4 regions of the Neorhizobium sp. 2083 genome follow, and region 3 is predicted to be linked to each of the others. Evidence: predicted binding sites of a transcription regulator. Region 3 holds the regulator's gene; each other region holds the start of a gene.

Region 1 (7,858 bases), 140 kb from region 3:
GTGTCGTCGATCATCGGCCTCGTCGAGGTGATGCCGCAATCGCGTTCCGACGAACTGGCCCGCGGTTTCCTCGCCAATCATCCCGACGGCATTCTGATCACCGACGTCAAGGGTCGCATCCTCTACGCCAATGCCGCCTATGGCCGGATGACCGGCGCGACCAGGGCAAGCAATGTTCAGTCGCTCGAAGCGCTTTTGTCCAAGACCCGCGAATCGACCGAGGCGCTCTACCGGCTGACCACGGCGCTGCGCGAAGGCCGCGAAGGCCACGAGGAGTTCCGGCTTCTCCAGCCGATCGGACGCCCGACCGGAAACGGTTCCGGCGCCCACTGGTACCGCCTCAAGGCGAGGCTGCTGACCCCCGCCGACAGCCGCAAGGGCCAGCTTGATATCTGGCAGATCACCGACATCACCTCGGAACGCGACGACCAGGAGCGGTTCTTCCGCGAGCTGCAGAACGCCATCGACTATCTCGACCATGCGCCGGCCGGTTTCTTCTCCGCCGGCAAGAAGGGCGAGATCTTCTATCTGAACGCCACGCTCGCCGAATGGCTCGGCATCGACCTCACCAAATTCGCTCCGCGCTCGCTGACGATTGCCGATCTGGTGGCGGGCGAGGGCATGGCGCTGATCCAGTCGGTGCAGGCGGCCCCCGGCCTCAAGCGCACCGAAACGCTCGACCTCGACCTGCGCCGCGCCAACGGCCAGAGCCTGCCCGTGCGCCTGGTGCATAATGTCAGCGCCACCCGCGATGGCGCGCCGGGCGAAAGCCGCACCATCGTGCTGGCGCGGCCGAAGGGCGGCGAGGGCGACCAGTCGGCCTCCGCGATGCGCTTCACGCGTTTCTTCAACAACACCCCGATGGCGATAGCTTCGGTCGACGGCGAAGGCCGGATCCTGCGCATCAATGCGCCGTTCCTCAAGCTGTTTGCCGGTGTGGTTTCCCGCGACGATGTGGATGCCGGCATCGAACTCGACAGGATCGTCCACGACAATTCCCGCCAGCCGCTGATGCAGGCGATCGCCGCCGCCAAGGACGGCCAGGGCGATATCGCCCCGATCGATTCGCGTCATCCGGGCGACGAGAACCGTTACGTACGCTTCTATGTGAATGCCGTGATCGACGAGAGCGACGAGGCGCCGGAAGAGGCGGCGATCGTTTATGCCGTCGAGACGACCGAGCAGAAGGCGCTCGAAACCCAGATGGCCCAGACCCAGAAGCTCAATGCGGTTGGCACGCTGGCGGGCGGCATCGCGCACGACTTCAACAACGTGCTGACCGCGATCCTTCTGTCCTCCGACCATCTCCTGCTGCAGGCGCGCCCCTCCGACGCAAGCTTTGCGGACCTGATGGAGATCAAGCGCAACGCCAACCGCGCCGCGGTTCTGGTGCGCCAGCTGCTTGCCTTCTCGCGCAAGCAGACCATGCGGCCGGCGGTGCTGAATTTGACCGATGTCGTCGGCGACCTGCGCATGCTCGTCGACCGGCTGATCTCCGGCACCAATGTGAAGCTCGAAGTGGATTACGGCCGCGATCTCTGGCCGGTTCGTACCGACCTGTCGCAGTTCGAGCAGGTGCTGATCAATCTCTGCGTCAACGCACGCGACGCCATGCCCCAGGGCGGCACGATCCTGATCAAGACCCGCAACGTCTCCGCCGAGGATGCAGGCGGCTTCCACCAGGCGGATCTGCCGGCCGAGGATTTCGTCATGGTCGAGGTGTCCGACACCGGCTCTGGCATTCCGCCCGAAATCATGGACAAGATCTTCGAGCCGTTCTTCACCACCAAGGAAGTGGGCAAGGGCACCGGCCTCGGCCTCTCCATGGTCTACGGCATCGTCAAGCAGTCCGGCGGCTATATCTATCCCGAATCGGAAGTCGGCCGCGGTACCAGTTTCCGCATCTTCCTGCCGCGCCACATTCCCGAAGCGCCGGTCATCGTGCAGGAGGCCGTTTCGGCAGACGCAACCGCCGTGTCTGCCCAGCCGGCCGTTGTGGCACCCGTCGTGTCGACGCCCGCCTCCGACGATCTGGACCTTACCGGAAAATCGGCGGTCGTCCTGCTCGTCGAGGACGAGGAGGCCGTCCGCCGCGGCGGCAAGCGCATGCTGGAAACGCGTGGCTATACCGTGCATGAGGCGGGCTCCGGCACCGAGGCGCTCGATATCATGGAAGAGCTTCAGGGCCAGGTGGATATCGTCGTCTCCGACGTCGTCATGCCGGAAATGGATGGGCCGACGCTTCTGACCGAGCTGCGCAAGACTTATCCGGATCTGAAGTTCATCTTCGTCTCCGGTTATGCCGAGGATGCTTTTGCCCGCAACCTGCCCGCCGACGCCAAGTTCGGCTTCCTGCCGAAGCCGTTTTCGCTGAAGCAGCTCGCGGTCGCGGTCCGGGAAATGCTCGATTCGGAGTGAGAATCGGACAGACCCTCATGAAATTTCAAACGTCGCGATTCGTCGCGCGAGCGTTGCGCGATGTTGATTTCAAACGCGAATTTTCCACACCTCAACAGGCGTGAACATCCTGGGAACGGAACGGAAATATCTATTTCGAGTCAATCTCTTGTCTGGCTCTTGCCAAATGAGAACAAAATAGGTACATCACCTTTATCGGCTGCTTCATTGCTTGCGCGGCGGCAATAACCTAAAGGTGGGATCAACATGGCACAGAACTCGTTGCGGCTGGTAGAGGATAAAGGCGTGGACAAGAGCAAGGCGCTGGAAGCAGCACTGTCACAGATCGAACGATCCTTCGGTAAGGGATCGATCATGAAGCTCGGTTCGAACGAGAATATCGTTGAGATCGAGACGGTTTCGACCGGCTCTCTCAGCCTCGACATCGCGCTTGGCATCGGTGGCCTGCCGAAGGGCCGCATCATCGAAATCTACGGTCCGGAAAGCTCCGGCAAGACGACGCTCGCGCTGCAGACGATCGCCGAAGCCCAGAAGAAGGGCGGCATCTGCGCCTTCGTCGATGCCGAACATGCGCTCGATCCGGTCTATGCCCGCAAGCTCGGCGTCGATCTCCAGAACCTGCTGATCTCGCAGCCGGATACCGGTGAACAGGCGCTCGAAATCACCGACACGCTGGTCCGGTCCGGCGCAGTCGACGTCCTCGTCGTCGACTCGGTCGCCGCATTGACCCCGCGCGCCGAAATCGAAGGCGAGATGGGCGACAGCCTGCCGGGTCTCCAGGCCCGCCTGATGAGCCAGGCGCTGCGCAAGCTGACCGCTTCGATCTCCAAGTCGAACTGCATGGTGATCTTCATCAACCAGATCCGCATGAAGATCGGCGTGATGTTCGGTTCTCCGGAAACCACCACCGGCGGCAACGCCCTGAAGTTCTACGCCTCGGTTCGCCTCGATATCCGCCGTATCGGCCAGGTCAAGGAGCGCGAGGAAGTGGTCGGCAACCAGACCCGCGTCAAGGTCGTCAAGAACAAGATGGCGCCTCCCTTCAAGCAGGTCGAATTCGACATCATGTATGGCGAAGGCGTTTCCAAGACCGGCGAACTGATCGATCTCGGCGTCAAGGCCGGCATCGTCGAGAAGTCCGGCGCCTGGTTCTCCTATAACAGCCAGCGCCTCGGCCAGGGCCGCGAGAACGCCAAGACCTTCCTGCGCGACAATCCTGAACTTGCCCGCGAGATCGAGACGTCGCTCCGCCAGAATGCCGGCCTCATCGCCGACCGCTTCCTGCAGAACGGTGGTCCCGACGCTGACGACGGCGACGCGGCTGCGGATATGTAAGCGGTCCCGCCGCACTCGGAGTTTTCTCCGGCCGCTTGCAATCGACCGGTCGCCATCGAAAGATGAGCGGCCGGTTTCTCGTTTGGCCAGGCGGCGGGCGGCTGGACAGTTGTGGGCGTGGACGATACAAGCCTTTGGTTTTCGAATAATAGGACCGCATCCGGCGGTAAAAAGGGCGTAGCATGAGCGGCGTGAATGAAATCCGGTCGACCTTCCTCGACTATTTCCGAAAGAACGGCCACGAGGTCGTTTCCTCCAGTCCGCTGGTACCGCGCAACGATCCGACGCTGATGTTCACCAATGCCGGCATGGTGCAGTTCAAGAACGTGTTCACCGGTCTTGAGACGCGCTCCTATTCGACCGCGACAACCTCGCAGAAATGCGTGCGCGCCGGCGGCAAGCACAACGATCTCGACAATGTCGGCTACACCGCGCGCCATCTCACCTTTTTCGAAATGCTCGGCAATTTCTCGTTCGGCGACTATTTCAAGGAGCGCGCCATCGAGCTTGCCTGGAAGCTGGTCACGGAAGGGTTCGACCTGCCGAAGCACCGGCTGCTGGTGACGGTCTATTCCGAGGACGAAGAGGCGGCAACGCTCTGGAAGAAGATCGCCGGCTTTTCCGACGACAAGATCATCCGCATCCCGACCTCCGACAATTTCTGGCAGATGGGCGATACCGGCCCCTGCGGTCCGTGCTCGGAAATCTTCATCGACCAGGGTGAAAACGTCTGGGGCGGACCGCCCGGTTCGCCGGAAGAGGATGGTGACCGTTTCCTCGAATTCTGGAACCTCGTTTTCATGCAGTTCGAGCAGACGGCGCCGGGCGAACGTTCGCTCCTGCCGCGCCCGTCGATCGATACCGGCATGGGTCTCGAGCGCATGGCCTGCGTCCTGCAGGGCAAGCAGAGCGTCTTCGATACGGACCTGTTCCGCACGTTGACCGCCACGATCGAGGACGTCATGAGCGTCAAGGCGGAAGGCAGCGCCAGCCACCGCGTCATTGCCGACCATCTCCGGTCCTCCGCCTTCCTGATCGCCGATGGCGTTCTTCCGTCGAACGAAGGGCGTGGTTACGTTCTGCGCCGCATCATGCGCCGCGCCATGCGCCATGCGCAGCTGCTGGGCGCCAGGGAGCCGGTCATGTACAGGCTCCTGCCCACGCTGGTGCAGGAAATGGGTCGCGCCTATCCGGAACTGGTCCGCGCCGAGGCTCTGATCTCCGAAACGCTGAAGCTCGAGGAAACCCGCTTCCGCAAGACGCTGGAACGCGGCCTTTCGCTGCTCTCCGACGCGACCGGCACGCTTGGCAAGGGCGACATGCTGGATGGCGAGACGGCCTTCAAGCTTTATGACACCTACGGTTTTCCGCTCGACCTGACCCAGGACGCCCTGCGTGCCCGCGAGATCGGCGTCGATATCGCCGGTTTTACCGATGCGATGGAACGCCAGAAGGCGGAAGCCCGCTCCCATTGGGCTGGCTCCGGCGACAAGGCGACCGAGACGATCTGGTTCGAGCTCAAGGAAAAGCACGGCGCGACCGAGTTTCTGGGTTACGACACCGAGACCGCCGAAGGCGTGGTGCAGGCGATCGTGCGCGACGGCAAGGCGGTCGACAGCGCGTCGGCCGGCGAGCAGGTCCAGATCGTCGTCAACCAGACGCCGTTCTACGGCGAATCCGGCGGCCAGATGGGCGATACCGGCGTGATCTCGACGGATCACGCCAGGCTCACGGTCGCGGATACGCAGAAGAGGGGCGAGGGCCTGTTCGTCCACATCGCGACCGTCGCCGAGGGCACGCTGAAGGTCGGCGATGCGGTGGCGCTGACAGTCGATCACGCCCGCCGTTCGCGCCTGCGCTCGAACCATTCCGCCACCCATCTCCTGCATGAGGCGCTTCGCGAAGTGCTCGGCACCCACGTCGCCCAGAAGGGCTCGCTGGTGGCGCCCGAGCGCCTGCGTTTCGACGTCTCGCATCCGAAGCCGATGTCGGCCGAGGAGCTGCAGAAGGTCGAGGACATGGCCAATGCCATCATCCTGCAGAACGCGCCCGTCACGACCCGCCTGATGAGCGTCGACGACGCGATCGCGGAAGGCGCAATGGCGCTGTTCGGCGAAAAATACGGTGATGAAGTCCGCGTCGTTGCGATGGGCAAGGCGGTGGAGGGTCCGAAGACCGGCAAGCCCTATTCGATCGAGCTCTGCGGCGGCACGCATGTGAACGCCACCGGCGATATCGGCCTTGTCCGCGTTCTCGGCGAAAGCGCCGTCGGCGCCGGCGTTCGCCGCGTCGAGGCGGTGACGGGCGAGGCGGCGCGCGCCTATCTCGCCGAACAGGACGATCGCGTGAAAACGCTCGCGGGCGCCCTCAAGGTGCAGCCGGCGGACGTCGTTTCGCGCGTCGAGGCGCTGCTGGACGAGCGCCGCAAGCTCGAAAAGGAACTGGCGGATGCCAAGCGCCGGCTTGCCATGGGCGGCGGGCAGGGCGGTTCGACCGGTGATGTCAGGGAGGTCGGCGGCGTCAAGTTCATGGGCAAGGCGCTCACCGGCATCGATGCCAAGGATTTGAAGGGCCTGGCGGATGAAGGCAAGGCGAGCCTCGGCTCCGGCGTCGTCACGCTGATCGGCGTTTCGGAAGACGGCAAGGCCAGTGCCGTTGTTGCGGTGACGCCTGATCTGGTGGACCGCTTCAGCGCAGTGGACCTGGTTCGCGTCGCCTCCGTGGCGCTCGGCGGCAAGGGCGGCGGCGGCCGGCCGGACATGGCCCAGGCTGGCGGCCCGGATGGCGCCAAGGCCAATGAGGCGCTCGACGCGGTGGCAGCCGTTCTCGGCGCCTGATATTCGGTTGAGAAAAGCGGGCCTTTGCCCGCTTTTCGATCTCAAGGAAAGACCAATGGGCGTGACGGCCAAAATCGACGATGACCTGGACGATGCCGTCGACGGTCTCGTGCCCGCCCTGTTTCGGGAGGCGCCGAGCTCGGTCTCGTTCAACAAGCTGCGCAAGCGCCTGCTGCGGCAGGTGCGCCAGGCCTTCGATGATTTCGGCATGCTGGGCGGCCAGAAACGCTGGCTCGTCGGTCTCTCCGGCGGCAAGGATTCCTACTCGCTGCTGGCGGTGCTGCTCGATCTTCAATGGCGCGGCCTGCTGCCGGTCGAGCTGATTGCCTGCAATCTCGACCAGGGCCAGCCGAACTTCCCCAAGCATATATTGCCGGAATATCTCGCCTCCATCGGCGTCAAGCACCGGATCGAATATCGCGATACCTATTCGATCGTGAAGGAAAAGGTGCCGGAAGGCGCCACCTATTGCTCTCTCTGTTCCAGGCTTCGGCGCGGCAATCTTTACCGGATCGCCCGCGAAGAGGGTTGCGATGCGCTGGTGCTCGGTCATCACCGCGAAGACATTCTCGAAACCTTCTTCATGAATTTTTTCCACGGCGGAAGGCTTGCCGGCATGCCGGCAAAGCTCTTGAACGACGAAGGCGACATGATGGTGCTGAGGCCGCTCGCCTATTGCGCCGAGGACGACCTGGCCAAATTCGCCGCCGCCATGCAGTTCCCGATCATCCCCTGCGATCTCTGCGGCTCGCAGGACGGCCTGCAGCGCAATTCCATGAAGGCGATGCTTGCCGATATCGAGGCCCGCATGCCGGGCCGCAAGGACACGATGCTGCGCGCGCTCGCCCATGTGAACCCGTCCCACCTGCTCGATCCGAAACTTTTCGATTTCTCCGGCCTCCAGGCCGCTCAAAACCTCTGAACTCCTCCCGACCAAGACCCCAAGAGACCGTAGTCATGACCCTCCCGCTCGACATCACGAAGCTTGCCGATCTTCTGCGCCTTGCCGCCAAGGCCGAAATCCTGCCGCGTTTCCGGCGGCTTGGCAGCGGTGACGTCCGCTCCAAGAGCGAGCCGGCCGACCTGGTGACGGAGGCCGACGAGGCGGCCGAGCGGATGATCCGCCGCGAGCTGGAGGCCTTTGCGCCCGGCGCGCTTTTCGTCGGAGAGGAATCGGTGGCGGCCGATCCCTCGCTGCTCGCCAAGCTCGCGGATGCGGAATTCGCGGTGGTCGTCGATCCGGTCGACGGCACGTTCAATTTCGCCTC
Region 2 (7,858 bases), on a different contig from region 3:
TGGCCGTCTTCATGATCGGGACGACTTCATCGAGACGGTCGCGCGTGATCAGAAAACCACCGACATGCTGGGTGAGATGACGCGGAAACCCCATGAGCTCCTGGGCATGTGACATGACTTTTAATGTTGTGGTATCTTCCACATCAAGCCCAGCCGCTTTCGCATCCCGCTCCGAGAGAGCGTCTTCCGACCAACCCCAGACAAGGCTGGAAAGCGCGGCCTGTACATCCTCCGACAGGCCAAAAGCCTTGGCGACTTCACGCCCCGCCATCCGGGTCCGATAACTCGTGACTGCTGCTGTCAAGCCGGCATGGCGATAGCCGTAATGCTCATAGATATATTGGATGACCTCTTCGCGACGAGCATGTTCAAAATCGACATCGATATCCGGCGGTTCATTACGCTGTGTTGAAATGAACCGCGCGAAAAGTAATTTTGTCGTGGTTGGATCAACCTCGGTGATTCCCAGGCAATAACAGACCGTTGAATTGGCCGCCGACCCGCGCCCCTGGCACAGGATCTTCAATACATCCCGAGCATGCCAAACGATGTGACGAACCGTCAAAAAATAGGGTTCGTATTGCATTTCCTTGATGAGACCCAGCTCATACCCGATTTGATCTAAAACGGTCTCAGGAATCTTCTTCGGATATCTGCGTCTTGCCCCCTCCCATGTCAGTCGTTCCAGGGTTTCCGACAAGGTTTCGCCTGGCACAGTTTCATCCGGATAATTATGCTCCAGCTCTTCAAGAGAGAATTTGAGCTGGCCCGCGAATTTCCGGGTGTTCGCGATTGCATCCGGGTATGCATGAAAAAGCCGAGCCATCTCGGCCGCCTGCTTGATGTAGCGTTCTCCATTCGGAGCCAGGCGAAAACCGGCCTCCTGAATTGTAACATGTTCTCGAATGGCCGTTACGACATCCGATAGCGATCGTCGTTCGGGAAGATGGAAGAGCGGCTGGTTGGTTGCAATCAATGGCAAGCCGTTTCGAGAGGCGATCTGGGCAAATGCCGCAAAAACAAGCCTGTCCCGCCCATCATAGGTAGGAGACAAGGCAAGATAGACGTCCTTTTTGAACTTGCTTCGATAAGCCTTCAGTTTTTCGCTCAGGTCTGCCAGATAGGCGCCATCTTCAGCGCGGGAAAAATCCGGCACGACCGCAAGCCTCATCTCGTCGCACCATTCCAGGAAGTCCCATTCCTCAAGAATGCAGGAGCCTTTTTCGGTCCTCAGATTTCCCCGGCTCAGGAGCCGACAGAGATTAGCCCAGCCTTGACGGTTCTTCGGATAGGCCAGGACATCCGGCGTATCGTCCGAGAAGACAAGTCGGGCTCCGGGATGGAAAGCACAGGGCCAGACAGCGTCTTCTTCATCCTCCTTTTTGCCCTGCTCCTGCTGCCGTTTATAAGTCTCCTTCATCTCACGGACTTGATTATGCGCCCGCACCACGCCTGCAACCGAATTGCGATCCGCGATCCCAAGACCGGAAAGCCCAAGAATACTGGCGGTCAGCACCATCTCCTCCGGTCGGGCTGCGCCTTCCAAGAAGGAAAAATTGCTTTTGGCGCCGATCTCGAAAAAAGCAGCAACATCCGTCATGCGAAGATTCCATGGACGTGCCAGGTCGGCGGCTCATTCTTAGGGTTGTAGCGACCCTTTCTGAAAATCCAGAAGCGGCGGCCCATCTCGCTTTCGAGCCGGAAATAGTCACGCTCCTCGGCGCTTTCCTTGTCGGCCCACCATTCCGGCGAAATACGTTCCGGGCCTTCTGCGCGGATTACCTGGTGGACGGTACGGCGCCAGCGGAAGCGCTGGGGAGGTCCGTCCGGCACTTCCGCCGCAAAGGCTTCCATGAGTTCGGGATGCCGGAACAGCCGCAGGGGGCGATCGGCTTTCGGTGCAAAGACAAAAACCTCCTCGGTCTTTTCCGGAGCGACTTGCACGGCAATGGCCGGAACGAAAATCTGGGCGCGTTCCGGCATATGGCTCTGGCGGAGTTCAGCCACTTGCAAACAGTCCGTCCCTAACCGCGCCGAGACCCGATCGATAAAATCCGCCAGTGAAATTTTGCCATCGTCCTCGCCGGTGAAATCGCCCTGATCCGTCCTGAACGGATCGTGCTGCAACACGTTGAGGCGCAAGAGTTCGAAACCGTATCCGGCATCAATATCGTCATAAATCGCGGTCAGACGCTCGGCAAACAGTGCGGAGATACGGCACGGATCGCGAAGCGGTCGTGATGCGCCGGCGGCGATGCGGAAAACCCGGCCGTCGACCCGGAACAGCACGAGTTCGAAAACCCGGCCGCCCACGCCGCGCGCCTCCAGCCCCGGTTTCAGGGAACTGGCGATCTGGCCGGTCAATTGAAGGATATGGTCTTCCGCCTGGATCGGCTCGGCAAGTTTTCGCTCGGCGGAAAGTGCCGCCACCGGTCGGCGAGGCGAAATGGCCTCCTCGTTCACACCCAGGGCCTGATCCAGGCGAAGCAGAAGCTGTTTTCCGAAACGACGGGCGAGCGGGGCGCGCGGCAGCGGCAGCAGGTCGCCGATCCGCTTCAGCCCGAACTTGTGGAGCGAGGCGATCGTTGCGTGGTCGATCCTCAGGGCATTGACCGGCAGCCGCGCCAGAACCTCTTCCACCGGCCCCTCGGCAATCACCCCGCCCCGGCCGAAGCGACAGGCGGCCCAGGAAAGGCCGGGTGAGGAAGAAATCGCTCCCCTGACATCGAATCCCATATGGAGAAGCCGGCCGAGCACCTCCTTGAGCAAGACGTGTTCGCCGCCGAAGAGATGTGCGCAGCCGGTAATATCCAAAAAGAGACCATCGCGTCCGTCCAGCGCCACCAGCGGGGTATAACGGTCGCACCAGTCCGCAATCGCTTCGAGCAAAGCACGGTCGGCCGCCTCGTCCTCATCCACCACGTCGATCTTCGGGAACATCGCGCGCGCTTCCGCCAGACCCTGTCCGCGTTTAAGGCCGAGCCGCTCGGAAATCTCGTCCAGCGCCGTGAGCCGCATCGCGTTTTCGCGCCGCCCCGCACAGAGGATCGGCGGGTGCTCAGGACGCTCTTTCAAGCGCCACGACATCCCCCAGAGCCGGCGTGCGATCCTGTCGGTCGGCAGATGCGGGAAGACGAGTGCCAGGATGCGCTGGCCGCTTGCGGAAAGAGAAAGCCTCTCCTGCGTCTCGGGTAAGGGAAAATTGACGGTCATGGGGGTTCCACTCCAGAAGTAAGGACAGCGGAGCCGGGTTACGGCTCTTCTCCAGGGTGAGTCTGAAAACAGGATGACCGATACTGCCGCCAAACACGGATCCATCCGGAAGGTGCCGGTGAGCCGCCAGCGCCGGTTCGACAAGGAAGCGGAACGAGGCGCTGCTCGCCTCCTCCTCTCCCGCATGCCGCAGCAGGAAAAGCGGCCGCCCCGCCGCCTTTGCCCTGAGACCCAGCCTGCGGCTTTCGGTGAGCCCGAAATGCTTAGGGTTTCCCCGGATTTCGAGAATGGTGGCGACAAGAGCCCCGCTGGCCACCGCGGTCTCTGCAAGCCACAAGGCATCGTCCAGCTTGCGCGGCGAGGCGTAGAGAATATCCCGCGAGCTCAACCCGAACTGCCTGAGGCCGACGGAATAGAGAATACCGGCTTCCTGCCCGGAGACGACGTCGCCAATCCACAGAACCGGCGCTTCGCTCGGGTGCCTCGCTTTGAGGTGAGAGGCAAGCGAGAGAGCAAAACCGCTGGCTGCCCCGGCATCCCCCATCAGCAGCGAGCGGATTTCCGTGATGCCGTCGAGCGGCAGGCCACCTTCCAACGCGGTGTCCATCTGCATTATGCCGAATGGCAGACGCGGTTGATTACCCTTAACTTTCTGCCCTTCCGGATCGACGGCCGAGTCAGCCTGTTGCGCCGCGGCAAGCGCCGGCAGGCACTTTCCTTCCAGTCTGGCGATCTGTTCGCGCAGGGCAAAAAGCGTCTCCTGCGCCGTGGCGTGCTCAGCCATGGCGTCAGCTCCATTCATACATGTTCTCTTTATGTTCTTATGGATTCCAGAGGTGCCCGAAAGAGTCAACAGCCAAATCCTGGGAATCTTTTCCTCGGATCCTAGGCCGATGATTCTTCACTCGAAAAATATCGTGGGAGGTACTATATGGGCCTGATCAGAAGGAGAGCCTATGGCCCGCATTGACCAGACCGACGATTGGCAGGATCGCCACGCGCCGACGATCAGCACGTTCGAGTCGCTGGCGATCGAAGCCTATGGTCATTTGCCGGAGGAATTCCGGGCTCTCACCACCAATCTGACGATCGAGATCGAGGATTTCCCGGACGACGACGTTTTCGAGGACATGGCGCTCGAGACGCCTTTCGACCTGCTCGGGCTTTTCGAGGGCCGCGGCATTTCCGAGCGTTTCAACATGGAAACGGGCGAACTGCCGAACCGCATCCGGCTTTATCGCCGGCCGATCCTCGATTACTGGGCGGAAAACGAGGAAACCCTGGGCGATATCATCACCCATGTGCTGATCCACGAGATCGGCCACCATTTCGGCCTCAGCGACGACGACATGGAACGCATTGAGGCGAGCGCCGAGGAAGCGGCCCAGCGCTGATCCCGAGCCGATCCACCGACTGCCGTTATTGCTCGCCGAGCTTCATCTCGGGATCGTAATCCTTGCCGTGCACGGTTTTCGTCACCGCCTGACCGCATTGCATCTCGCCGGTCGTGGCGTTGAAGGCATAGGTCGGCGAGCCGGACAGTTCCCAGCCCTTGTTCAGCGCCGCCGTCACCTTGTGGCAGAAGGAGGCATCGTCGGGACCGGTGAGGAAGCGATACAGTTTCATGGCGTTTTCTTTCGTTCCGCAATGATCCGGGCCTTGGCGGCAAGCTTTTCGGCCTCCACCAGATGCAGCCGTTCGACCATTTTGCCGTTCAGGTTGATGACGTTGAGATGTTGCGCCTGCGGTTCCGCAAAGGCGGCGATCACCGCTTTCGCCTCTTCCACGGCCAGGGGGTCCGGCCCGAAATACCGGTTGGCGGGTTCGATCTGGGCCGGATGGATCAGCATCTTGCCCGAAAAGCCCATGGCGCGGCCCTGCGCGCATTCCGCCTCGAAGGCTTCCATATCCTTGAAATCGTTGAAGACGCTGTCGATCACGTCGATCCCATGGGCGCGGCCGGCGAGCACGATCTGCATCAGCCATGGCACCAGATAGGCCCGGCCGGGCTGGGGCACCACGCCCGTCTCCTTGCGCAGATCGTTGAGGCCGACCACGAAACATTGAAGCCGCTCGTCCACGGGGGCAATCGCCGACGCGTTCAGGACGCCTTTCGGCGTTTCGATCATCGCCCAGATGGCGAGACTGTCCGGAACTCCGGCCTCGGAAAGCATATCCGCCACCGCCTGGACCTGAGACATGTGCTCGACCTTGGGGATCAGCACCGCGTCGGGAGAGACCTCGGTCACCAGATCCATATCGGCCTTGCCGAACTCGGTTTCGAGCGGGTTGATGCGGATGATGGTTTCCCTGCCCCGGAGCGGATTTTCAGTAAACAGCCGACGCAGGTTGTCGCGGGCTTCGGCCTTCTTTTCCGGCGCAACGGAATCTTCGAGGTCGAAGATCACCATATCGCAATCCAGCCCCTGCACCTTTTCCAGCGCCCTCGTATTGCCGGCCGGCACGCTCAGGATCGAGCGACGAAGATGAACGGAGGAATAATTGATATCGGTCAAGGCGGTCATGGACGCTTTGTGCCAATCTTTTTGGTCTGCGGCAATACCGCACCGCGCAAAGCCCTTGCAAGACAGGGCGAAAGGCCCCACATTCTTCGATGAGAAAGGTATATACCATGCAAAACATCCGCGTATTCTTCGTCATCGTATCGGCCATTGCCGTGCTTGCCATGGCAGCGCTTCTGACCGCTTCACTGACCGTCGCCTTTGCCGGCATCCTTGCGGTTCTGTCCATCGGGCGGGCGCTTTCGGCACGGCTGAAGCAGGTTCCGGTGCGGGCCAAGGCGAGCAAGCGGGAAATGCGCGTCTGGAACGACGGCCGCGGCACGATTATCGATCTTTGATGCTTTCGAAGCGGTAATTAAGACCAAATGCGCCGGTTTCCGGCGCCTCGGCGTACCGGTTCACGTCAAACAGGCCTTCAAATCCGCGAGGATTTGCTTTATGGCAGCTTCCGCATATTAAGTCCCACGTGGAGGCAGATCATGGAAAAGTTCACCAAGCTCACCGGCGTTGCCGCGCCGCTTCCGGTCATCAATATCGACACGGACATGATCATCCCGAAGGATTACCTCAAGACCATCAAGCGCACTGGTCTCGGCAAAGGTCTCTTTTCGGAAGCCCGTTACAAGGACGACGGTTCGGAAAATCCCGATTTCGTTCTGAACAAGCCGGCCTACCGCAACGCCAAGATTCTGGTTGCAGGCGATAATTTTGGCTGCGGTTCCTCCCGCGAGCATGCCCCTTGGGCGCTGCTCGACTTTGGCATCCGCTGCGTGATCTCCACCAGCTTCGCGGACATCTTCTACAATAACTGTTTCAAGAACGGCATTCTGCCGATCGTGGTGAGCCCCGAAGACCTCGAAAAGCTGATGGACGACGCTGAACGCGGCTCGAACGCCATCCTCTCCATCGACCTCGAGGCCCAGGAAATCACCGGTCCGGATGGTGGCTCGATCCATTTCGATATCGATCCGGGCCGCCGCCATATCCTGCTCGAAGGCCTTGACGACATTGCCTCGACGCTGAAGAGCGATGCCGCGATCAGCACTTTCGAAAACAAGAACCGAGCCGATCGCCCCTGGCTCTGATTTCCGGAGCATCGTGATGGTCAAGCGGATTTCCTCCGGATCGCCCTTCGAAGCGCGGATCGGCTATTCGCGCGCCGTGGTGGATCGCGACATGGTCTATGTCTCCGGCACGACCGGCTATGACTATGCCAGGATGGAAATGCCCGCCGACGCGGCCGCCCAGACGCGCAATACGCTCGCGACCATCGAGAAGGCACTGAACGAGGCCGGCAGCGGCCTCCAGGACGTCGTGCGGGTGCGCTACTATCTTACGGACATGGCTGACTACGATGCCATCGTCCAGGTTCTCGGTGAAACCTTCTCCGAGATCCGGCCCGCGGCGACCATGGTCGTCTGCGGCCTCACCACGCCGGAAATGAAAATCGAGATCGAAGTGACTGCCCGCATCGGTGCCGGCAGTCCCTAAAGCCTTTTCCAGCCTCGTCCTTTGGCAGGCTCGGACGAGGTTTTGCCAGGCGCGGAGATCCCGCGCGGGAGGACGCGAGCCTGCGAAACCCGCAAGGACACCAAACGATATGGCAAAGAACCTCTTCCTCCTTCCCGGCGACGGCATCGGCCCCGAGGCCATGGGCGAAGTCCGCAAGATCATCGCTCATATGAACAGCGCCATGAAGGCCGATTTCGTCCTCGACGATGGCCTGGTCGGCGGCTGCGCCTACGACGCTCACGGCGCCGCCATTTCCGAAGAGGACATGGCCAAGGCGATGGCTGCTGACGCCGTGCTTTTCGGCGCCGTCGGCGGTCCGAAATGGGATGACGTTCCTTACGAGGTGCGCCCGGAAGCCGGCCTGCTGCGCCTGCGCAAGGACATGGAACTGTTCGCCAACCTGCGTCCCGCCATCTGCTATCCGGCGCTTGCTTCCGCTTCCTCGCTGAAGCCGGAGCTGGTTGAAGGCCTCGACATCCTGATCATTCGCGAACTGACCGGCGGTGTCTATTTCGGCGAGCCGAAGACGATTACCGACCTCGGCAACGGCCAGAAGCGCGCCATCGACACGCAGGTCTATGACACCTACGAAATCGAGCGTATCGCCGGTG
Region 3 (7,858 bases):
CGATTTCACCCATCGCGTCGCGAAAAAAGTGCGTACCGCTTTGCCTGGCCTGCCGGTCGTCAATTACGTCTGCCCCAGCGTCTGGGCGTGGAAGGAATATCGCGCCAAGGCGATGCTTCCCTATGTCGATCACGTTCTGGCCGTGCTGCCTTTCGAGCCGGCGGCGATGAAGCGTCTCGGCGGGCCGGAAACCACCTTCGTCGGCCACCGGCTGACCGCCGATCCGTCACTCCTCAAGGTCCGCGGCATCCGGGCCGGGCGTCCGGTGAAGGGGCCGGGTGAGGAGAAGACGATCATGCTTCTGCCGGGCTCGCGTTCGGCCGAGATCAAGGCGCTGCTGCCGGTGTTCGGGGACGCCGCCCGCGAGTTCGTCGCCCGCAAAGGCCCGGCTCGTTTCCTGCTTCCCACGGTTCCCCGCCAGGAGAAGCTGGTGCGCGAGATCGCCGCCGGTTTCGACGTGAAGCTCGAGATCACCGCCGATACGGATGGCAAATGGGCGGCATTCGCCGAGGCGGATGCGGCACTTGCGGCGTCCGGAACGGTCATCCTCGAACTCGGCCTTGCCGGAATTCCGGTCGTCTCGGCCTACAAGACTGACTGGCTGATCACCATGCTCGCGAAACGCATCAAGACCTGGTCCGGCGCGCTGCCGAACCTGATCGCCGATTACGCGGTCGTGCCCGAATATGTGAACGACGTGGTGCGCCCGGCAAGCCTCTGCCGCTGGGCGGAGCGGCTGTCTTCCGACACGCTGCAGCGCCGCGCCATGATCGAAGGTTTCGATCTCACCTGGGAGCGGCTGCAGGTGCCCGTGCCGCCCGGCGAGGCGGCCGCCGGCATCGTTCTTGAGGTTCTGGACAATAAAAAACCCGGTCATTTCTGACCGGGTTTTTGTTTGGCTTTATCCGATCAACGCTTGGAAACCGGAACGTAGTCACGCTGCGCTTCGCCGGTATAGAGCTGGCGCGGGCGGCCGATACGCTGCTGCGGATCTTCGATCATTTCGGCCCACTGGGCGATCCAGCCGACGGTGCGGGCGAGGGCGAAGAGCACGGTGAACATGGTGGTGGGGAAGCCCATCGCCTTCAGCGTGATGCCCGAATAGAAATCGATGTTCGGGTAGAGCTTCTTCTCGATGAAATACTCGTCGGTGAGCGCGATACGCTCCAGTTCCATCGCGACCTGCAGGAGCGGGTCGTCCTTGTGGCCAAGTTCGCCGAGAACTTCATGCGTGGTCTTCTGCATGATCTTGGCGCGCGGATCGTAGTTCTTGTAGACCCGGTGACCGAAGCCCATCAGACGGAACGGATCGTTCTTGTCCTTGGCGCGCGCGATATATTCCGGGATCTTGTCGACCGTGCCGATTTCCATCAGCATGTTGAGCGCCGCTTCGTTGGCGCCGCCATGCGCCGGGCCCCAGAGGCAGGCAATGCCGGCAGCGATGCAGGCGAACGGGTTGGCGCCCGAGGAACCGGCGAGGCGGACCGTCGAGGTCGATGCGTTCTGCTCATGATCGGCATGCAGGATGAAGATACGGTCCATGGCGCGTGCGAGCACCGGGTTGACCACGTATTCCTCGCAAGGAACGGCAAAGCACATGCGCAGGAAGTTGGACGCATAGTCCAGGTTGTTCTGCGGATAAACGAAGGGCTGGCCGATATGGTACTTGTAGGCCATCGCGGCAAGCGTCGGCATCTTGGCGATCATGCGCAGCGAAGCGACCATGCGCTGGTGCGGATCGGTGATGTCGGTCGAGTCGTGATAGAAGGCAGACAGCGCGCCGACGCAGCCGCACATGACGGCCATCGGATGCGCGTCGCGGCGGAAGCCGGTGAAGAAGCGGCTCATCTGCTCATGCACCATCGTGTGATGGGTCACGCGATAGTCGAAATCCTTCTTCTGGGCAGCGGTCGGCAGTTCCCCGTAAAGCAGCAGGTAGCAGGTCTCCAGGAAGTCGCCATGCTCGGCGAGCTGTTCGATCGGATAGCCGCGATGCAGCAGGATGCCCGCGTCACCGTCGATATAGGTGATCTTGGATTCGCAAGATGCCGTCGAGGTGAAGCCGGGGTCGTAGGTGAAGGTGCCGGTGTGCTTGTAGAGAGCGCCGATATCGACCACGTCAGGACCGATAGTGCCGGACTTGACCGGCAGGTCGACTTTCTTGTCACCGATTACCAGATTTGCGCTTGTATCCGTCATGCTGATCCTCCAACCTTTTGGCGGCATGGCGCCCTAAAAGCGCCACAAGAATTAAGCGTCCACCGTTTAGCTATATGATCCGAAAGCTGATGCCAAGCTGTCGTGACGGCATTTTGTGCAGCGCGAAAAATTATTGGGCAACGGCTTTTGCTTGGATGTCCAACTTTCTGGTGCAGGCCTTGTTCGACCTGTGAAATTCCCGATGTTTAACCGCCAGTTGACGGCGGCGGAGGAAACGCGCAGGTTGCATTGCCGCGTGTTTGGCGGGTGGGCGGACAGAGCGTTTCATGCAGGAGGAAGATGCATTTCCGACGCGTGCCGAGGCAGGGAGACTGACATCCCGGCCGCCGGATTCCCGCCTGCACCGAAGCCCGCCCGACTCGGCCAAGCTCCGGGATCTGTCCAGGCTTTTTCCGGCCGTCGAACATCTGCCCGTGGTCCGGACGCAAGACAGGACCTTTCGCCGCTCGGGCGACCGCCTCGCTCGGCTGCTGCGCCGCCTGCCGGTCATGCTGCAGGAGGAGACGGACTATGGACATGGCTTCCTCTTTCTGCCCGTGCTCGTCGGGGCGGGGGCCACCTGCTGGTTCGTGCTGCCGGAGACCCCGGCTTTCTGGCCATTTTTCCTGCTTTTTTGCGTCTGCACCCTGGGCGCTATCGTGTTGCGGCATCGGCCCGGCCCGAAGCGTCTATTGCCGCTTGGTCTCGCTCTTTTCCTGGGCGGGATGATGCTGGCGCAATTCGAGACCTGGCGTCGGGCTACCGTCATCCTGGACGGGCCGGTGACGACCGAGCTTGCAGGGGTCGTCGAGCGCAGGGAGATCGACAGCCAGGGGCGCTGGCGTTATATGGTCCGCATCGAGCGCACCGCCAATCCGCAGATCAGGCGTCCGCCGGAACGGGTATCGCTGCTGGCAAGGGCCCGTCATGAACCGGCGCAGATCGGCGACACGATCACCGGCCGCGCGCGCATCTCGCCGCCATCCGGGCCGGCTCTGCCCGCCCTCAACGACTTCGCTTTCTCTTCCTATTTCGATGGCATCGGCGGAGTCGGATTTTTCTATGCGGCGCCGAAAAAACAGGCCGCGTTACTCTCGGCCGGGAACTGGATCGCGGACATCGAAAGCCGGCTTTTCGATCTGCGCAGCACGATCGCCACCCGTATTCGCGCGACTGTGCCCGGCGATCCGGGCGCCTTTGCCGCTGCAATCGTGACCGACGAACGCAGGGCGATTTCCAAAGAGACGACGGAAGCGCTGCGGCTCTCTGGGCTTGCCCATATCGTCGCCATTTCAGGGCTCAACATGGCGCTCGCCGCCGGCATTTTCTTCGTTGGCGTCCGCACCGTGCTTTCGGTCTTCACGGGATTCGCGCAGACGTATCCGGTCAAGAAATTCGCCGCCTTCGGCGCCCTGATGATGGTGACCGCCTACTATCTGATCTCCGGTTTCGGCGTTTCGGCCGAACGGGCCTATATCATGATGGCGATCATGCTGGTCGCCGTCCTCTTCGACCGGCCATCGATCAGCCTGCGCAATGTCGCCCTGTCCGCGCTCGTCATCATCGCCATGTCGCCCTCGGAAATATTGGGCCCAAGCTTCCAGATGTCGTTTGCCGCCACCGTCGCCCTGGTCGCCGGCTTCGCCCTCTGGAAACTTCGGGCCGAAGGCCGCGATCCGGAGCCTCTGCCGTTTCGTCACCCTGTGGTGAAGCCTGCGCTGGCATCCTGGAATTTCGTGGCCGGCATTTTCGCGACATCGCTGATCGGCGGCATCTCGACGGCGCTTTTCTCGGTCGAGCATTTTCACCGCATCGCCACCTACGGCCTTGCCGCCAACCTTGCCGCCATGCCGATCATTTCCTTCGTGGTCATGCCGGCCGGGCTCGCCGGCATGCTACTGATGCCTTTCGGCCTCGACGCTCCCTTCATGAAGCTCATGGGCCTTGGTCTGGAAGCGGTGATCGCGATCGCCAGACATGTGGCGGCCTGGGGGGGCGATGTCGGCATCGGCCGCCAGCATCCCTGGTTTCTGACGGTCTCGACGGTGGGATTCCTGCTGCTGACGCTTTTGAGAACGAGGTTGAGAGTGATCGGCCTGCCGCTGATGATCGCTTCCCTGCTGCTCTCGTGGCACGAGCGATCGGCGCCCCTGCCGGATATGCTGGTCTCGGAGGACGGAACGCTGGTGGCGCTTCTGAACGGGGAGACGGTTGCCACCAACCGCACGCGCCCGCCCGACTTCATCTACGATCAATGGAAGAGGGCGCTTCTTATTGGCGATCCGGCAAAGCCGGAAATGTCCCGCTCCAAGGACAAGCCGCCGGACGACAAGTCCACCAGGGCAAAAAACGACGACAAGTCCAACGGCGCAAAAAACAAGGAGCGCCGCGAACTGACCACGCAGCAGATCGAAGCGGCGAAGTCGCGGATGAAACAAGCGCCTCCCGGCCGCTTCACCTGCGAATCCAAGGCCTGGTGCGCTGCAAGCACCGGCGAGGGGATTGTCATTGCCGTCGAAGACGGCCGATATGCCGGGGCCGCCTGCGACGTCGCCAGTCTCGTCATTGCCCCGAGTGCCCGCTTCGACCGATGCCGGTCCGGAGCGCTGATGATCAATGGCAGCACGCTCCGAAAAACCGGCGCGCTGGAGATTTCCCTCAACGGCGCTACCGACTATCGGCGCTGGCAGGTTCGGGCGGCCATGGCGGGCGAGGACCGTCCCTGGAGCAGGCACCGCCACTATGATTGGCGAAGCCAGCGTTTCGACCGGTCCCTGCCGGAGCCAGTCAGGCAGCTGATCAGTGATACCGGCGGATGAGGCCGACGAGCTTGCCCTGGATCTTCACCCGGTCCGGCCCGAAAATGCGGGTCTCATAGGCGGGATTGGCGGCTTCCAGCGCGATCGAGGCGCCGCGGCGGCGAAAACGCTTCAGCGTCGCTTCCTCGTCGTCGACCAGCGCGACGATGATGTCGCCGGGATTGGCGGTATTGCCGTTGCGGATGATCACCGTGTCGCCGTCGAGAATGCCGGCCTCGATCATCGAATCGCCCTTGACCTCAAGCGCATAATGTTCGCCGGAGCCGAGCATCTCGGCCGGCACCGCGATATCATGGGTGTTGTTCTGGATCGCCGAGATTGGCACGCCGGCGGCGATGCGGCCCATGACCGGAACGGTCGTGGCGTTCGACACATCGTCGTTGGCGACAGGTTTCGGAGGGGCGGCGACCGGCTGCGGCTTGCCAAGGCTGCCTTCGATGACGCTCGGCGAGAAGCCGCGTCGCGGCTGCATGCTCGGCGAATAGGCTTCCGGCAGTTTGATGACCTCGAGTGCGCGCGCCCGGTTGGGCAGGCGGCGGATGAAGCCGCGTTCCTCGAGCGCCGTGATCAGCCGGTGGATGCCGGACTTGGAAGCAAGGTCCAGAGCATCCTTCATTTCGTCGAATGACGGCGGGACGCCGGATTCCTTCATGCGTTCGTGAATGAACAGAAGCAATTCCTGTTGTTTGCGCGTGAGCATCTTTTGGCACCCTGAGAGTCGGAAACAAATCCAGAACGGACACTATATGTTCCATATGTGTTCTGCAAGTCCCTAAATTTCTGTGAAGTATGATGATTTTTTCTTCATAGATGCGTGCCAGATATCTGGTCTCACACCACTTGCGCGGCGCGAGCCTGCTGCCAAAGTAGCTTTGCGATTCCAATTCTGGGGGCCCTCGCGTGAACGCAAGACCGATCGATCATCTCGTGCTGCCGGTGGCGGAACTTACCGCTGCGCGCTCCCGGCTCACGGAGCTTGGTTTTACAGTTGCGCCGGACGCTTTTCATCCTTTCGGCACGGCCAATGCTTGCGTGTTCTTCTCCGATGGGACCTACCTGGAGCCGCTGGCGCTTGCCAACCGGCGCCATGCGGGTGTCGCGGCAAAGCGCGGCAATGTCTTCACGGCCCGCGATCTCGCTTTCCGCAATGCCCGCAACCGGCAGGGTTTTTCCGCGCTCGTGGTCGCCACCCGCGACGCGATGGCCGATCATGCGCGTTTCAAGATGCGCGGCATTTCGGCAGGCGAGGTGCTGGAGTTTTCGCGCGGCATGACGCTGCCTGACGGTTCGGAAACGGAAGCGAGCTTTCGGCTGGCGTTTGCCGGCGATGACCGTGCACCCGATTTCCTGCTGTTTTCCTGCCAGCGCATCAATCCGCTGCCCGCCAATCGCGGCGAACTGGAGCGGCACGCCAATACGGTCACGGGCCTCAGCGAAATCATCCTGTCGGCCTCGGTGCCGTCCGATTTCGCCCCGCTTGTCGAACAGGTGCTGCTGACGAAGGCAGCGCCGGAGGCGGCACCGCTCGAGCTTGCCGCGGCCAATGCCCGCATCCGCATCCTTGATGATCAGGAACTCCAGGCGGAATTTGCGCTTCCGTCTATGCCCGGCGCCGAAGGGCTGCGCGGCCGGGCGATCATCTTCAAGACGGCCGATCTTGCCGTGACAGAGATCACCCTTGCTGCTAATGACGTCGCATTCGTCCGCCGGGAGGGCCGCGTTCTCGTCTCGGCGGCACCCGGCCAGGGTGTTTTGTTCGGCTTCGAGGAATAGGTTCATGGACGTTACCGCAAATCCCAGCGTCTCCGTCGGCGAAGGAGACGGCAAGGTGGTTTTCGCGCAGGACGCAAAACTGTCGCTGATCGCCGGCGCCTGCGAGATGGAAAGCCGCGATCATGCCTTCATGGTCGCCGGCACCCTCAAGGAGCTTTGCAACAAGCTCGGCATGGGGCTCGTCTACAAGACCTCCTTCGACAAGGCGAACCGCTCGTCACTGTCGAGCAAGCGCGGCCTCGGCCTGGAAAAGGGCCTGGAAGTCTTCGCCGACCTCAAGAAGGAACTCGGCATTCCGGTGCTGACCGATATCCATTCGGAAGAGCAATGCGCTCTGGTTGCCGAAGTCGTCGATGTCCTGCAGATCCCGGCCTTCCTGTCCCGCCAGACGGACCTCCTTGTCGCCGCCGCCAGGACCGGTCGAGTCATCAACGTCAAAAAGGGCCAGTTTCTGGCGCCCTGGGACATGAAGAATGTTCTCGGCAAGCTGAACCAGAGCGGAAATCCGAACATCCTGCTCTGCGAGCGCGGTGCCTCCTTCGGTTACAACACGCTCGTCTCCGACATGCGCTCGCTACCGATCATGGCGGCCATGGGCGCGCCGGTCATCTTCGATGCCACCCATTCCGTGCAGCAGCCTGGCGGCCAGGGCACGACCTCGGGCGGCGAGCGCCAGTTCGTCGAGACGCTGGCCCGTGCGGCAGTCGCGGTCGGCGTCGCCGGGGTTTTCATCGAGACCCACCAGGATCCCGACAACGCTCCCTGCGACGGCCCCAACATGGTTTATCTGAAGGACATGCCGCGGCTTCTTGAAAAGCTGCTCGCGCTCGACGCCGTCGCCAAGGCCGCCTGAGCCCGACCGAAAAGGCGGGAAAACCGCCTCGATTGTAATTTTCGTGTCATTGATTATGAGACATTTTCAGTGACCTCATGACGCCTGAAACCGACGTCCAAACCCAGGGAGAGACCCTTGACCGCCATCACCGATATCATCGCCCGCGAAATCCTCGACAGCCGCGGCAATCCGACCGTCGAGGTGGATGTCTATCTGGAAGACGGCACGATGG
Region 4 (7,858 bases), 250 kb from region 3:
CTTGGTGGCGCGGCTGGCGATGCGGATGCCGTTGACCGGCACGCGGATCAGCACGCCGCCATCGGAGACGAGCATGATCTGGTCGTTGTCCTCGATCGGGAAGGCGGCGACCAGTTCGCCGATCTCCGCGGTCTTTGACGTGTCGGTGGCGCGGATGCCCTTGCCGCCGCGGCCCGAAGTGCGGAAATCGTAGGACGAAGACCGCTTTCCAAAACCCTTTTCGGAGACCGTCAGCACGAACTGTTCGTGTTGCTTGAGATATTCGTAGCGATCGTCGGGAAGCTGTCCCTCTTCGGTGACTTCCTCGCCGACCAGCGCGATATCCTCCTCGTCGACGCCTGCGGCACGCCGTTCGGCCGCCGAGCGCTTGAGATAGGCAGCGCGTTCCCAAGGTTCCGCATCGACATGGCCGACAATCGTCATCGAGATGATACGGTCGCCTTCGCCGAGCGAAATGCCGCGCACGCCGATCGAATTGCGGCCGGCAAACACGCGCACGTCATCGACAGGGAAGCGGATGCACTGGCCGAGCGCAGTCGTCAGCAGCACGTCGTCGCCCGGCTCATTAAGGTCGAGGTTCGGACCCTTGCAGGTCTCGACGGAGAGGATCTCATCGCCCTCCTCCTCCAGCTTCATGGCGATCTTGCCGTTGCGGTTCACCTGCACGAAGTCCGACAGCTTGTTGCGGCGAACGGTGCCGCGGGTCGTCGAGAACATCACGTCCAGGTTCTCCCAGGTCGTTTCGTCCTCGGGCAGCGGCATGATCGTGGTGATGCGTTCGCCGGGCTCCAGCGGCAGCATATTGATCAGCGCCTTGCCGCGGGACTGCGGCGTGCCGATCGGCAGGCGCCAGACCTTTTCCTTGTAGACGATGCCGCGCGAGGAGAAGAACAGAACCGGCGTGTGGGTATTGGCCACGAACAGGCGCGTGACGAAATCCTCGTCGCGCGTCGCCATGCCGGAGCGGCCCTTGCCGCCGCGACGCTGGGCGCGGTAGGTGCCGAGCGTAACGCGCTTGATATAACCGAGATGCGACACGGTAACGACCATGTCCTCGCGGGCGATCAGATCCTCGTCGTCCATTTCAAGGCCGGCGTCGAGGATCTGCGTACGGCGGGGGGTGCCGAATTCGTCACGCACGGCAGCGAGTTCGTCCTTGACGATTGCCTGGATGCGCAGGCGCGACGACAGGATGTCGAGATAATCACTGATCTCGGCGCCGATCTTGTTGAGTTCGTCACCGATTTCATCGCGGCCGAGCGCCGTCAGGCGGGCGAGACGGAGCTCGAGGATGGCGCGGGCCTGTTCCTCGGAAAGATTATAGGTGCCGTCCTCGTTGATACGGTGGCGCGGATCGTCGATCAGGCGGATCAGAGCATCGACGTCCTGAGCCGGCCAACGACGGGTCATCAACTGCTCGCGCGCCGTCTGCGGATCGGGCGCGCGGCGGATCAGGAGAATGATCTCGTCGATATTGGCGACCGCGATCGCCAGGCCCACCAGGACGTGGGCGCGTTCGCGAGCCTTGCGCAGCAGGTACTTCGTGCGCCGGCTAACCACTTCCTCGCGGAAGGACACGAAGGCGCGCAGCATGTCGAGCAGTGCGAGCTGTTCCGGCTTGCCGCCGTTCAGCGCCACCATGTTGCAGCCGAAGGAGGTCTGCAGCGGCGTGTAGCGATAAAGCTGATTAAGGATTACATCCGCATTGGCATCGCGCTTCAGCTCGATGACGACGCGGTAACCCTGGCGGTCGGATTCGTCGCGCAGGTCGGAAATGCCTTCGATGCGCTTTTCGCGCACCAGCTCGCCGATCTTCTCGACCATCGTCGCCTTGTTCACCTGAAAGGGAACCTCGGTAATGATGATCTGCTCGCGATCGCCGCGCATCGGCTCGATCGCCGCGACACCGCGCATAATGACCGAGCCGCGACCGGTCTCGTAGGCGGAACGGATGCCGGCCCGCCCGAGGATGAGGGCGCCTGTCGGAAAATCCGGACCGGGAATGATTTCCATCATGTCCGGCAGCTCGATCGCCGGGTTGTCGATCAGGGCGATGCAGCCGTTGATCACTTCCGACAGATTGTGCGGCGGAATATTGGTTGCCATGCCGACGGCGATGCCGCCTGCGCCGTTGACCAAAAGGTTCGGGAATTTCGCCGGCACCACGACAGGCTCGGACAGCGTGCCGTCGTAGTTGTCGCGGAAATCGACGGTTTCCTTGTCGAGATCGTCGAGCAGCGCGTGAGCCGCTTTCTCGAGACGGCACTCGGTGTAACGTTCGGCCGCCGGCGGGTCGCCGTCGATCGAGCCGAAATTGCCCTGCCCATCGATCAGCGGCAGGCGGAGCGACCAATCCTGCGCCATGCGCGCCAGCGCGTCATAGATCGCCGAGTTGCCGTGCGGATGGAACTTACCCATCACGTCCCCGGTGACGCGGGCGCATTTGACGTATTTCTTGTTCCAGTCGATGCCGAGTTCCGACATGCCGTAGAGGATGCGCCGGTGGACCGGCTTCAGTCCGTCACGGACGTCAGGAAGGGCGCGGCTGACGATGACGCTCATGGCGTAATCGAGGTAGGACCGCTGCATCTCTTCCATGATGGAAATGGGTTCGATGCCTGGAGGCAGCTTTCCGCCGCCGGGTGTGCTTTGCTCAGTCAAATCGGATCACGATCTCTGTTCGGAATCAGTTTCTTTTTTATAGCGGAAAGCGGTTCCGAGCGCCAATTTCCACCGTGGTTTTGAACAGCTTTTGCGGCTTTAACGCAGCTTTTGAACGGGGTCGGAACAGGCCGCGACGTGGATGGAGTGGGCTTTCTTTCGCTGTCAGCCTGTCCTAACAATCTTCCGATGCGACTGCAAGGATCGCGGTCTGACAGGGAGAGGATATGGCGACCCCAGATATGCTGGTCAATGCCCTGACCACGATGCTCGTGACACTCGATCCGCCCGGGCTGGCGCCGGTCTTTCTGGGGCTGACCGTCGGCATGACCGCCGTCCAGCGCCGCCAGGTCGCCTTCCGCGGATCGCTGATCGCCTTCGGCATCCTTGCCGTCTTCGCGCTGTTCGGCTCCAGCGTGCTGGGTCTGCTCGGCATCTCGATCGGCGCCTTCCGCATCGCCGGCGGCCTGCTGCTCTTCTGGATCTCCTTCGAAATGGTGTTCGAGAGACGCCAGGAGCGGAAGGAAAAGACATCCCAGGCGGCGATCACCATCGACCATATCCACAATATCGCGGTGTTTCCGCTGGCGTTGCCGCTGATTGCCGGACCGGGCGCGATCTCCGCCACCGTCCTGCTTTCCGGCACCCTGCCCGGTGCCCTCGACCGCGCGCTGCTGATCGGCGTCATCGCGCTGATCATGCTGCTCGTCTACGCGACGCTTTTGATCGCCGAGCGGCTCGACCGTTTTCTCGGCGTCACCGGAAGGGCGATCCTCACCCGTCTGCTCGGCGTCATCCTCGCGGCGCTTTCCGTCCAGTTCGTCGTCGACGGCGTGCGCTCGGCCTTCAATCTCTAGCCTCCGTACCGACGCACGTCCCACTTAGGTAAGACGTGGGCGACAGAACGGAATTTTCTGCTAGAACGCGATCAAAGCCCACCTCGATCGAAAGTTTTTATGATGCGCCGCCTGTTGCGCCGGCTCCTGCCGGAAGCCACCCCCGTCAGCCCCAGAGAAAGAATGCGTGCGGCACTTGGCGCGCTCGCGGGAATTCTGGTGACGGGACTGCTGGGAAGCCTGGCTCTGAAGGCGGATGCGACCCTTCCAGCACTGGTTGCGCCGATGGGGGCTTCCGCCGTGCTGCTGTTTGCCGTGCCTTCCAGCCCGCTTGCGCAGCCCTGGTCGATCCTAGGGGGCAATATTGTCGCGGCCCTGGTCGGGGTGACCGCGGCTCTTTTGATAAGCGACCCGTTCCTGGCGGCGGCTGTGGCGATCGCGGTCGCCATCGCCGCGATGATGACGCTCCGGTGCCTGCATCCCCCGAGCGGCGCGATCGCGCTCACCGCCGTGCTCGGCGGGCCGACGATCCACGCACTCGGATATGGATTCGTGATCTGGCCGGTGGCCGGCAATTCGCTGGTCCTGCTTATGATCGCGCTGATTTTCAACAATCTGACCGGACGTCGTTACCCGCACGCGCACAAGCCGGCGACGGCCGACCACGGCACGACCGATCCCGCCTCGATCCAGCGTATCGGTTTTGCCTCCGCCGACCTCGACGACGTGCTGAAAGAATATGACGAGTTCCTGGATATCGATCGCGACGACCTCGAAACGATCCTGCGGCGGACGGAACTGCGTTCCTACCGGCGGCGCGCCGGCCACCTCGATTGCGCCAGCATCATGTCACGCGATGTGGTGGCAGTGGCCCCGGACAATTCGCTGAAGGAAGCGCACGACCTGATGCGCGTTCACCATTTCAAAGCCCTGCCCGTCACCAACGACAGGGCGGAAGTGGTCGGCATCGTCACCCAGACCGATTTCCTCGACAAGGCATACTGGACGAAAGGTCGGCCGAAGATCGGATTTTCCCAGCGCCTGCGCCTCGTTCTGTCGGGCGCCAGCGCGCCGAACGACACGGTCAAGGACATCATGACGACCCCGGTCAAAACGGTTGGCCCGGACACACCGATCGCCGACGCCATCGTCATCTTCGCCGAAGAAGGATTGCACTACCTGCCGGTAACCCGGGAGAACAACAAGCTGGTCGGGATCCTGTCCCAATCGGACGCGCTGGTCGCGATGCTCGCCGACAAGGCGGCCGCCTGATCAACAATTCAGGCAGCCGCCCGTTTCAGAAACCGATGCCGATCGACCGATCAGAACGGGATGTCGTCGTCGAGATCACGCGAAAAATTGCCGCCCGAGGACTGGCCGCCGGAGGACTGGCCGCCACGGCTCGAACCGCCGGCAGGCCGACGATCGTAGTCGTCACCGCCGCCAAAATCGTTGCCGCCGAAATCATTGCCAACGCGATTGCCGCCACCGCCGCCGTAACCGCCACGATCGCCGCCGCCTTCGCCGCGGCCGTCCAGCATGGTCAGCGTCGAGTTGAAGCCCTGCAGCACGATTTCCGTCGAATAACGGTCGTTGCCGGTCTGGTCCTGCCACTTGCGGGTCTGCAGCGCGCCTTCGATATAAAGCTTGGCGCCCTTCTTCACATATTGCTCGACGACCTTGCAGAGGCCTTCGTTGAAGACCACGACGGTGTGCCATTCGGTCTTCTCGCGACGTTCGCCATTGTTGCGGTCACGCCAGGTTTCGGACGTGGCAATGCGAAGGTTGGCGATCGGCCGGCCGTCCTGCGTCCGGCGGATTTCAGGATCAGCCCCCACATTCCCCACCAGGATTACCTTGTTCACACTACCGGCCATATTCGTCACCTCATCTGCCGCCCGCCTGGCGGCACCAAAAACAATCGCACCACTTTATCCCATCGGGCGCTGCCATTGGGTCTTTGCGATCTTTAATCCACAGGCAAATTTGTTCTTTATTTGTTCTAGTTTATTCCTATAGTGCTGTCAACCGACTCAGGGAACGGCGCTGCATCGCGACAGTTTCGTCTCGACAGCCGCGGATCAATCACTACATAAGGGCTTCAATCCTCCCGAGAGCATGAAGATGAGCGAACTGAAGAGCATTTCCATACGTGGTGCGCGCGAGCACAATTTGAAGGGCATCGATCTCGATCTGCCGCGCAATTCGCTGATCGTCATGACCGGCCTGTCGGGTTCGGGCAAGTCTTCGCTCGCCTTCGACACGATCTATGCGGAAGGCCAGCGGCGTTATGTCGAAAGCCTTTCGGCCTATGCGCGCCAGTTCCTGGAGATGATGCAGAAGCCGGATGTCGATCAGATCGACGGCCTGTCGCCGGCAATTTCGATCGAGCAGAAAACGACCTCGCGCAACCCGCGCTCGACGGTCGGTACGGTCACCGAGATCTACGACTATATGCGCCTGCTTTTTGCGCGCGTCGGCGTGCCCTATTCGCCGGCAACCGGCCTGCCGATCGAAAGCCAGACCGTCAGCCAGATGGTCGACCGCATCCTCGCCTTCGAGGAGGGCACGCGCCTTTACATTCTGGCGCCGATGATCCGCGGCCGCAAGGGCGAGTACAAGAAGGAACTCGCCGACCTGATGAAAAAGGGGTTCCAGCGCGTCAAGGTGGACGGCCAGTTCTACGAGATCGCCGACGTTCCGGCGCTCGACAAGAAATACAAGCACGATATCGACGTGGTCGTGGACCGCCTCGTGGTGCGCTCCGACATTTCCGCACGCCTGGCGGACAGTCTCGAGACCTCGCTGAAACTGGCCGACGGGCTGGCAGTCGCCGAATTCGCCGACAAGCCGCTGCGCGCCGAGGATACCGCAGCCGGCGGATCCGCCAACAAGTCGCTCAACGAGACGCACGAGCGGGTGCTGTTTTCGGAAAAGTTCGCCTGCCCGGTCTCCGGTTTTACCATTCCGGAAATCGAGCCCCGGCTGTTTTCGTTCAACAATCCCTTCGGCGCCTGCCCGACCTGCGACGGCCTCGGTTCGCAGCAGAAGGTGGATGAGGCGCTGATCGTGCCGGAACCCGCCCGCACGCTGCGCGACGGCGCGATTGCGCCATGGGCGAAATCCACCTCACCCTATTACAACCAGACGCTCGAAGCGCTCGGAAAAGCCTTCGGTTTCAAGCTGTCCAGCCGCTGGAACGAGCTTTCCGAGGAGGCTCAGAAGGCCATCCTGGAGGGCACCGAGGAAAAGATCGAGTTCCACTATGCCGACGGCGCCCGTTCCTACAAGACGGTCAAGAACTTCGAAGGCATTGTGCCGAACCTCGAACGCCGCTGGAAGGAAACCGACAGCGCCTGGGCGCGCGAAGAGATCGAACGCTACATGTCGGCCGCTCCCTGCCCGGCCTGCAACGGTTTTCGCCTGAAGCCGGAAGCTCTCGCGGTGAAGATCAACAAGCTGCATATCGGCCAGGTCACGGACATGTCGATCCGGCTTGCGCGCGACTGGTTCGAAGTGCTGCCGGAACAGCTGAACGCCAAGCAGAACGAGATCGCCGTCCGCATCCTCAAGGAGATCCGCGAACGCCTGCGCTTCCTGAACGATGTCGGCCTCGATTATCTCAGCCTGTCGCGCAATTCCGGCACGTTGTCGGGCGGCGAAAGCCAGCGCATCCGGCTCGCCTCGCAGATCGGCTCGGGCCTGACCGGCGTGCTCTACGTGCTTGACGAACCGTCGATCGGCCTGCACCAGCGCGACAATGCGCGCCTGCTCGAGACGCTGAAACACCTGCGCGACATCGGCAATACGGTCATCGTCGTCGAACATGACGAGGACGCGATCCTGACCGCCGATTATGTGGTCGATATCGGGCCGGCCGCCGGCATTCATGGCGGACAGGTGGTCGCCGAAGGCTCGCCCCGCGAGGTGATGGCCAATCCGAAATCGCTGACTGGAAAATACCTGTCCGGCGAGCTCGGAGTGCCGGTTCCCGTCGACCGCCGCAAGCCCAAGAAGGGCAAGGAAATCAAGGTTTTTGGCGCCCGCGGCAACAATCTGAAAAATGTCACCGCCGCCATTCCGCTCGGCGTGTTCACCGCGGTCACCGGCGTGTCCGGCGGCGGCAAATCGACCTTCCTGATCGAGACGCTCTACAAGTCGGCGGCACGCCGCGTCATGGGCGCCCGCGAAATCCCGGCCGAGCACGACAGGATCGACGGTTTCGAACATATCGACAAGGTGATCGATATCGATCAGTCGCCGATCGGCCGCACGCCGCGCTCCAACCCGGCGACCTATACCGGCGCGTTCACGCCGATCCGCGACTGGTTCGCCGGCCTGCCGGAGGCAAAGGCGCGCGG

Evidence for each region. Region 3 encodes LexA, which represses DNA repair genes until DNA is damaged. Its sites were predicted from a motif close to TGTTCNNNNTGTGTTCNG; they were not measured.
Region 1: the regulator LexA is predicted to act here: its motif matches at 2,587-2,604, upstream of recA (recombinase RecA).
Region 2: the regulator LexA is predicted to act here: its motif matches at 4,019-4,036, upstream of J2X76_RS28355 (metallopeptidase family protein).
Region 4: the regulator LexA is predicted to act here: its motif matches at 5,485-5,502, upstream of uvrA (excinuclease ABC subunit UvrA).

The regions. Positions count from the first base shown of each region.
Region 1 covers NZ_JAVDTC010000005.1:132,471-140,328, reverse strand. Annotated here, with positions in the region: gene cckA (cell cycle histidine kinase CckA) at 1-2,418, shown strand, start outside; gene recA (recombinase RecA) at 2,665-3,753, shown strand; gene alaS (alanine--tRNA ligase) at 3,936-6,590, shown strand; gene ttcA (tRNA 2-thiocytidine(32) synthetase TtcA) at 6,646-7,512, shown strand; gene J2X76_RS19930 (inositol monophosphatase family protein) at 7,548-7,858, shown strand, end outside.
Region 2 covers NZ_JAVDTC010000010.1:105,454-113,311, reverse strand. Annotated here, with positions in the region: gene J2X76_RS28370 (error-prone DNA polymerase) at 1-1,600, opposite strand, end outside; gene J2X76_RS28365 (DNA polymerase Y family protein) at 1,597-3,018, opposite strand; gene J2X76_RS28360 (hypothetical protein) at 3,059-3,997, opposite strand; gene J2X76_RS28355 (metallopeptidase family protein) at 4,170-4,607, shown strand; gene J2X76_RS28350 (DUF1737 domain-containing protein) at 4,633-4,839, opposite strand; gene J2X76_RS28345 (CoA ester lyase) at 4,836-5,738, opposite strand; gene J2X76_RS28340 (hypothetical protein) at 5,846-6,073, shown strand; gene leuD (3-isopropylmalate dehydratase small subunit) at 6,215-6,820, shown strand; gene J2X76_RS28330 (RidA family protein) at 6,837-7,226, shown strand; gene leuB (3-isopropylmalate dehydrogenase) at 7,336-7,858, shown strand, end outside.
Region 3 covers NZ_JAVDTC010000005.1:274,694-282,551, reverse strand. Annotated here, with positions in the region: gene lpxB (lipid-A-disaccharide synthase) at 1-883, shown strand, start outside; gene gltA (citrate synthase) at 910-2,199, opposite strand; gene J2X76_RS20620 (ComEC/Rec2 family competence protein) at 2,487-5,018, shown strand; gene lexA (transcriptional repressor LexA) at 4,999-5,718, opposite strand; gene J2X76_RS20610 (VOC family protein) at 5,919-6,791, shown strand; gene kdsA (3-deoxy-8-phosphooctulonate synthase) at 6,796-7,644, shown strand; gene eno (phosphopyruvate hydratase) at 7,762-7,858, shown strand, end outside.
Region 4 covers NZ_JAVDTC010000005.1:20,380-28,237, forward strand. Annotated here, with positions in the region: gene gyrA (DNA gyrase subunit A) at 1-2,661, opposite strand, end outside; gene J2X76_RS19395 (MarC family protein) at 2,889-3,518, shown strand; gene J2X76_RS19400 (HPP family protein) at 3,621-4,769, shown strand; gene J2X76_RS19405 (single-stranded DNA-binding protein) at 4,820-5,374, opposite strand; gene uvrA (excinuclease ABC subunit UvrA) at 5,622-7,858, shown strand, end outside.